One region of the Paenibacillus paludis genome, then DNA from elsewhere that is predicted to be linked to it. Evidence: a T-box and tRNA genes for the amino acid it is inferred to sense, from the RefSeq annotation. Region 1 holds a T-box; the other holds one or more tRNA genes.

What was found. The T-box of region 1 lies ahead of ACAN56_RS23990 (valine--tRNA ligase). A T-box ahead of a tRNA ligase gene usually reads a tRNA of that ligase, here a tRNA-Val.
Region 2: it encodes a tRNA-Val, which carries the amino acid that the T-box ahead of ACAN56_RS23990 (valine--tRNA ligase) is inferred to sense. The anticodon was not compared.

Annotation. Positions count from the first base shown of each region.
Region 1 is NZ_JBGJZP010000014.1:162,933-166,344, reverse strand. Features, by position in the region: gene ACAN56_RS23990 (valine--tRNA ligase) at 1-1,500, opposite strand, end outside; T-box leader at 1,674-1,958, opposite strand; gene ACAN56_RS23985 (LysM peptidoglycan-binding domain-containing protein) at 2,179-3,412, opposite strand, start outside.
Region 2 is NZ_JBGJZP010000003.1:77,185-80,596, forward strand. Features, by position in the region: gene ACAN56_RS06895 (hypothetical protein) at 1-241, shown strand, start outside; gene ACAN56_RS06900 (accessory gene regulator ArgB-like protein) at 234-758, shown strand; gene ACAN56_RS06905 (cyclic lactone autoinducer peptide) at 761-895, shown strand; tRNA gene ACAN56_RS06910 (tRNA-Val) at 1,206-1,277, opposite strand; gene ACAN56_RS06915 (cupin domain-containing protein) at 1,414-1,950, shown strand; gene ACAN56_RS06920 (NUDIX hydrolase) at 2,118-2,552, shown strand; gene ACAN56_RS06925 (NUDIX domain-containing protein) at 2,574-2,705, shown strand; partial or broken gene ACAN56_RS06930 (NUDIX domain-containing protein) at 2,649-3,055, shown strand; gene ACAN56_RS06935 (creatininase family protein) at 3,296-3,412, shown strand, end outside.

The DNA.
Region 1 (3,412 bases):
CTCCAGCGCGGAGAAGATCATGCGCGCTACCCAGAAGTAAATGATGTCATAGCCGGTAACCAGGACATTGTTCGGATAAAACCGCTGATATTCGCTGCTGCTTTCATCCGGCCAGCCCAGTGTAGCGAACGGCCACAGATTGGAGCTGAACCACGTATCGAGAACGTCCTCATCCTGCTTCAGATCATCAAGTCCGCTGATTTCGCGGGCTTCCTCTTCCGTATATGCTACAAACACTTCACCTGTAGATTCAGAGTACCAGGCCGGGATGCGGTGGCCCCACCACAATTGGCGGGAAATACACCAGTCACGCACATTTTCGATCCAGTTCAAATATGTTTTCTCAAAACGGTCCGGTACGAAATTAACACCTTCGCCGTTCTTCTGTGCAGTGATGGCAGCTTCGGCCAGCGGCTGCATCTTCACGAACCACTGGGTGGACAGATAAGGCTCAACCACTGCGCCGGAACGCTCGCTGTGTCCTACCTGATGCAGATGGTCCTCAATCGAAATCAGAACGCCCTGCTCTTTGAGATCAGCAACAATCGCTTTGCGGCATTCGCTGCGGTCCAGTCCCTGATAAGGACCTGCCTCCTCGTTCATCATGCCGCCTTCGTCCATCACATTGATCTGCGGAAGGTTATGGCGTAGGCCAACTTCAAAGTCATTCGGATCATGGGCCGGAGTGATCTTAACCGCGCCGCTGCCGAATTCTTTCTCTACGTAATCATCGGCGATAATCGGAATTTCCCGGCCGATGACCGGAAGGATCAACGTTTTGCCGATTAGATCCTGATAGCGTTCATCCTTCGGATGCACCGCTACCGCCGTATCGCCCAGCATCGTCTCCGGACGTGTCGTTGCTACGGTGATGAATCCGCTGCCGTCTTTAAGAGGGTAGCGCAGGTGGTACAGGTGACCGTTAACTTCTTTGTACTCAACTTCAATATCGGATAAAGCGGTACGGGCTGCCGGATCCCAGTTGATAATGCGCTTGCCGCGATAGATCAGTCCTTTACGGTATAACTCCACAAATACCTGGCGTACACCGCTGGACATCCCTTTATCCAGAGTGAACCGCTCGCGCGAATAGTCGAGGGACAGGCCCATCTTGGCCCACTGCTCATGAATGGTGTTGGCATACTGGTCCTTCCACTCCCATACCTGCTCCAGGAATTTCTCGCGGCCCAGATCATGCCGGGACAGGCCCTGCTGGCGCAGCTTCTGCTCCACCTTGGTCTGGGTAGCAATACCAGCATGGTCCGTTCCCGGGAGCCAAAGGGTATCGAAGCCCTGCATCCGCTTGGTACGGATCAGGATATCCTGCAGCGTGAAATCGAGCGCATGCCCGATGTGCAGCATCCCGGTTACATTTGGCGGTGGAATTACAATGCTGTAAGGCTCTGCTTCAGGCCGCATTCCAGCCTTGAAGAACTCCTTCTCCATCCAGTAGGCATACCATTTCTGTTCAGCCGCCTTCGGATCATATGTAGTCGGCATATCGCTCTTTGCGCTATTGTCGGCAGCAGCATCCTGTGCCGGATCTTGCGGCTTCAGCAGCTCTGCCGCCGCTTTGTTGTGATCAGCCATTCTAAACCCTCCATTTAAGTAGCATTGGTAGATGTATCTCTGAAGCTGGACCTCTGAAAAAAAATACAAAAAGGCCCTTCGTCTCAAAGGACGAAAGGCCATTCTTTCGCGGTACCACCTTTGTTTCGCGCCAATAAAAAATAAACCACCGTTCCGGTCCCATAGGTTCCGGAAACTTAGCGCGACACTCACGCAGATAACGGCTGCAACCGGCCACTTCCTAACCTGTGCTTCATGAATCTGAAGACAAGCTCAGAGGGGCAACTCCGGGGCGACTTCGGTGGCTGCATCCTGCGGAAACTCACAGCAATTTATAGTTCCGCTCTCTGAAGGGCTGACCGCCTACTCTTCCCGTTCCCAGTCTTTATTAAGAATTTACTTAATCCAATAATACATTTAGTACTATTCCTAGTCAACCAGCATACACACAAACTGCGGGACTTATACCGCCCATTTCTAAAATCAGCCCCCTTCGCCTGATTCGAACCCCTGATGTTCATCCTTAATCTCAGCTCAGAGGACAGAAATACAAAAAATCCCGATCTCATCCGATCGGGATTCTGACACCGATGCGCCTGCCGGCATCTCTTAAGGGATATACAAAACTTGGCCTTCCTCCACATTCTGACCGGAAAGACGGTTGTACATGACAAGCTCTCTTGCACTGAGCTGATATTTCTCCGCTATAGTATCGATTGTTTCTTCACGCTGGACAATGCAGAGACGCACTTTACGGAACAGATCCTTGCCGTTTAAGCCACCGATAAAGCGGCTTTTCCATTCCCCGTCACGGCCGGAGTCCGGAACAGGCGCCGCCGCAGCTGTATCCTCGGCGATAAGCTCCTCCTGTTCCTTGCGGGAGCGGCTGGAGCTGAGCAGGGAAGAGAAGGTAAGATGCTCCTTCGCGGGAATATCTTCTTCTCTCTTGCTTCCCAGGGCAACCTTGAGATCCGGCTTCTCCTCCTGCGGAGGTGCTGCTTCCTTAGAGATCACGCCTTCGCCCGCGTTCTCCTGATCAGCGTGAGATACGGAGCTATCCTGAGCAAAAAGTGCCGCATAGTCCCCATTTTCAGCAGAGAAATCCTCTTCTTCCTGATGGGACGCATGCACCTCCGCGGCTGTATTCTCAGCGGCAGCATCCGAAATGTCCTTTGTGCTGCCTGAACTTTCGGTGCCTGATACTTTGGCAATGTCAGAACTGTTAAAGGGATTTGTATAGCCAGCCTGATTTCCATCGGCCGGGACGGCCTGCTCCGCTCTCCCTTGTGCCCCGAAGAAGTGACCCGAAACAGGTTCGTTGTTCGCGGTTCCGGCTGCTGATATCCCCTGCGGGCTATCAAAGCTGTGTGTCCGTACCTTCACTTCCTTGTCCTTCTGTTGGGCCGGTGGGGATGCAGCAGGCTGGTGGGTGAACACAGTGCCTTCCAAAAACAGCGGATTCACAGCAGCTTCAGGGCCACTGTGGGCAAACTCATGCTCCTCAGCGAAATTCTCTGCGGTGCCTTCGCCATAAGTCCACACTGAGTTTTCATACAAGGCATCGTTCTCATGCTCCTTGGCCTCTACCCTAACCCCCGTGGCCTGTTTTTCCTCGTCAGGTGAATAAGCTGCCGTGTACTCCTCCTGCTGCCAGGCGGGCTGCGTCTCCGCTCCCCCGATTCCCCGCAGCGAGAGTACACCAGTTATATTGACCGTACGCATCGTAAGCAGGTCGATATCGAAATTCTCGATCTCCACCCCTATGTCTTCAAGTGAGCTGACCCGGGTCAGCGGTACTGTGATTTCAACAGGAATGGCATGCTCCAGACGTTCCGTCCGGTCA
Region 2 (3,412 bases), on a different contig from region 1:
CGCAGTTATTTGCTCTTTTTTTTGGCACTACTACAGAAAAGGAAAAGGCTTTACTTTTGACATAGAGAAACTTCGTTTTAAATTAGAAGATATTTTTTTAACGACGATCATCATAATTTTCTTAATTGGAATCTCAATTCTTTTATATTACAACGAAATTTATTTGAATATATTGTTCTTTTTAATGATCTCAATTTTCTTCATCTATTACTCTACCGGGAAGGAAAAAGAAAATGATTGATCGTATATCTGAGAGGATAGCCTACAACATAAAAAAAGTTGTTCCTGATCACCCCGCATCGCAAGCGGTTCTAAAGTATGCATTAGAGGTTGTGCTAAATGTTGTTTTTATCATCGTCATTACACTTGCTATATCTTTGCTCACAGGTAATTTTTCTGAAGCTTTAACGATATTAGTTTCTTTTGCATTACTACGGCAATCGTCGGGCGGTGTTCACCTTAAGTCGGGTGTAGCATGTGTCATATTTACTACGACGTTGTTTACTGTGCTATCGTTTATTAACGTAAATTTATTAGTTGTACAGGTTATGAATGCAATCAGTTTTTTGATCATCTTGTGGTTAGCGCCTATTGGGATTGAAAAGCAGACTAGAATTCCCAAGCGTCACTATCCGAAGCTTAAAATAATCGGTCTGGTCTTGGTTGCTACAAATGTCATAATTTGTTCATCTGCTATAGCCGTGAGTTATTTTGCTCAATCTCTAAGTCTATTAATTGCCAGAAAGGAGGTGAAGTAAAAATGTTGAAAAAAGCGAATGTTCGAATCGTGTCTGGTTTGGCGACATGCTTATCGATGGTAGCGTTATTCATTGCAAATACAAACAGTGCGTTGTATGTGCATCAACCTGAGGTTCCAGAAGAACTACTTAAATAATACTGGAGTGATCCGTTTGAGTATCATATCCGTGAATCAAGACCCAAAAGGCATTACCGGGAGTCGAGCAAAAGTGTTTCCTTTCTGAAAAAGGATACAAAGAAGTCAGTAAAAATATTAACTTAACAACTGCAATAATCAATTTCATTGAGTTGCCTTTATGATCATCAAGAGCATCAGACTTATAAAAACAACCACTCTGACATGAGTGGTTGTTTTTATAGGCGAAAAATTCCGTCCCCAATGCGAGTGGGGGATAGAAAAAGAAAAACTCCTTATAAAATAAGGAGTTTTACGTAGTGATGCAGTATAGGACGGATGGGGTTCGAACCCATGACCCCTACCCTGTCAAGATAGTGCTCTCCCGCTGAGCTACCGTCCTGCAACGAAATTTATAATACCACAGGATGTGAGGGGATGGCAATGTTTTTTTCGCGGGATATGAATTTACTCACTTACAACTTGCTCCATAGTCTCTATGCTCGGATTAAAATAACTTATGCGTAGGGAGTAATTCCATGGCGACCATTTTCAATGAACAGAACATCTCTTTTAAACAAAGGCAGTCTCCGGTTCCGGAATTTGCTTGGCACACCAGCGAGAAGCTGGCGGGGATGGTAGGATCGAAGCATTTGATTTTTGATATCCGGTCATTGGACCCGGGCAAGTACTCGTATCCGTATCACTTTCATAGAAATGCTGAAGAGCTGTTTGTGATTTTGACGGGCAGTGCTATGTTAAGAACTCCCGACGGGTTACAGGAAGTCCATGAGGGGGATACGATATTTTTCGAAACCGGTCCATCAGGTGCGCATCAGCTGTTTAATCATACAGAGACGCCTTGCCGCTATCTCGATTTACGGACGAATAACGGCTTGGATGTTGCGGAATACCCTGACTCCGGGAAAATCAATATTTTGCCGTATGAGGAGCTGTATGAAACGGAGAATAGGGTGGACTATTATAAAGGTGAACATTTGACCCGGGAGATATGGGCGCAATTGAACGCTCAGGGCAAGGGTGAGGAGAAGCGGGGAGAAGACGGTGGTGAGTGATTCTTTTCCCGACGGACTTATGAATGCTTCTATTATATAATGGATGAAGCTGTTGGGAAAAATATCAAGGGATTCTATACATAGTTTAAACCAGAGATAATAGGAACGTCACATCCGGTAATCCACCAAAACTCTATCGGTTTTGCCGTCTAAGGAGATGTTTGTGAATGAAAGTTACTATACACGAGACGGGAATAAAGGAAGAAAATCTAACCTACGTCGTTATTATCGTTAGGCATAATAAGCAGTGGATATTAGCTCGGCAGCGTGGACAGACCACATGGGAATTTGCAGGTGGACATATTGACGAGAATGAAACGTCTGATGAAGCAGCGGCAAGAGAACTGTATGAAGAGACAGGAGCGGAAGACTATACGTTATTTCCAATAAGTATTTATTCGGTTACCGGAGAGTCAATGCCGGATAGTTTCGGAAAGCTCTACCTGGCCACCGTTAATAAGTTCGGACAATTGCCGGCTTATGAAATGGAAGAAATATGCGGGTTCACGGAGGTACCGGAAGAGTTAACCTATCCGATGATCTATCCTGCGTTGCTGTCCAAAGTCAATGAATTTGCTGAGCAGTGCAATATTCAATTATAAAGATCATGGGAGGTCAATAACATGGCTATGCCAACTCATATTGTGGCTGTCGGCGGGATCGTGGAGAATGAGCAGGGAGAAGTGCTTTTGGTCAAAACATTTCATGGTGGCTGGGTGTTCCCCGGGGGCAAGTGGAGGCCGGAGAGAATCTGATGGATGCGCTCATCCGGGAGATCCAGGAAGAAAGCGGAATAGATACCGAGGTCTCTCACCTGATCGGAGTGTATTCGAATACGGGAATGTACAAATGGCATGACGGCATCACCGATGTTCCGACGAAAGTAATGCTGGATTATGTATGTAAGCCGGTGGGCGGAGAACTTGCCGTTTCAGAGGAAACGTCGGAAAGCTGCTGGGTGGCTAAGGAGCTTGTGTTGGATAAGATCACAAGCCCGGCGATCCGCACGCGTTATCAGGCTTATTTGGATTTTGCAGGGACAGTATCCTACATGGCCTATGAGACCAAACCGGAGTTTGCCGTCTCGCTGAAACGGAAGATATAGAACCAGCATAGAAATCCTATTATTCTTCACTTCGATGGCTGCAGCTAGCCTTCTTTTCTCGTTCAGGGTCAGATGTCGCTAAAGCGCTGTCTTCGTTTCTTGTTAAGGCTATAGATCAGGAAATCCAGAAGAAGGCCTGCGGCAAGAAAGGTTAGGAGGGGCAGCCACAATGAACATCTGCGCATAAACAAACACCTCGCTTCGACTATTTACTATTAGACAACCTAAGGGGAAATTCAAATGACAGTCGAATACGGAAAGCTCACCTTTTTGGAAATTAAAGAAAAAGCAGCGGAAGGTTATCTGGCAATTATTCCGACGGGCTGTACGGAGCAGCAGGGTCCACACTCCACCGTT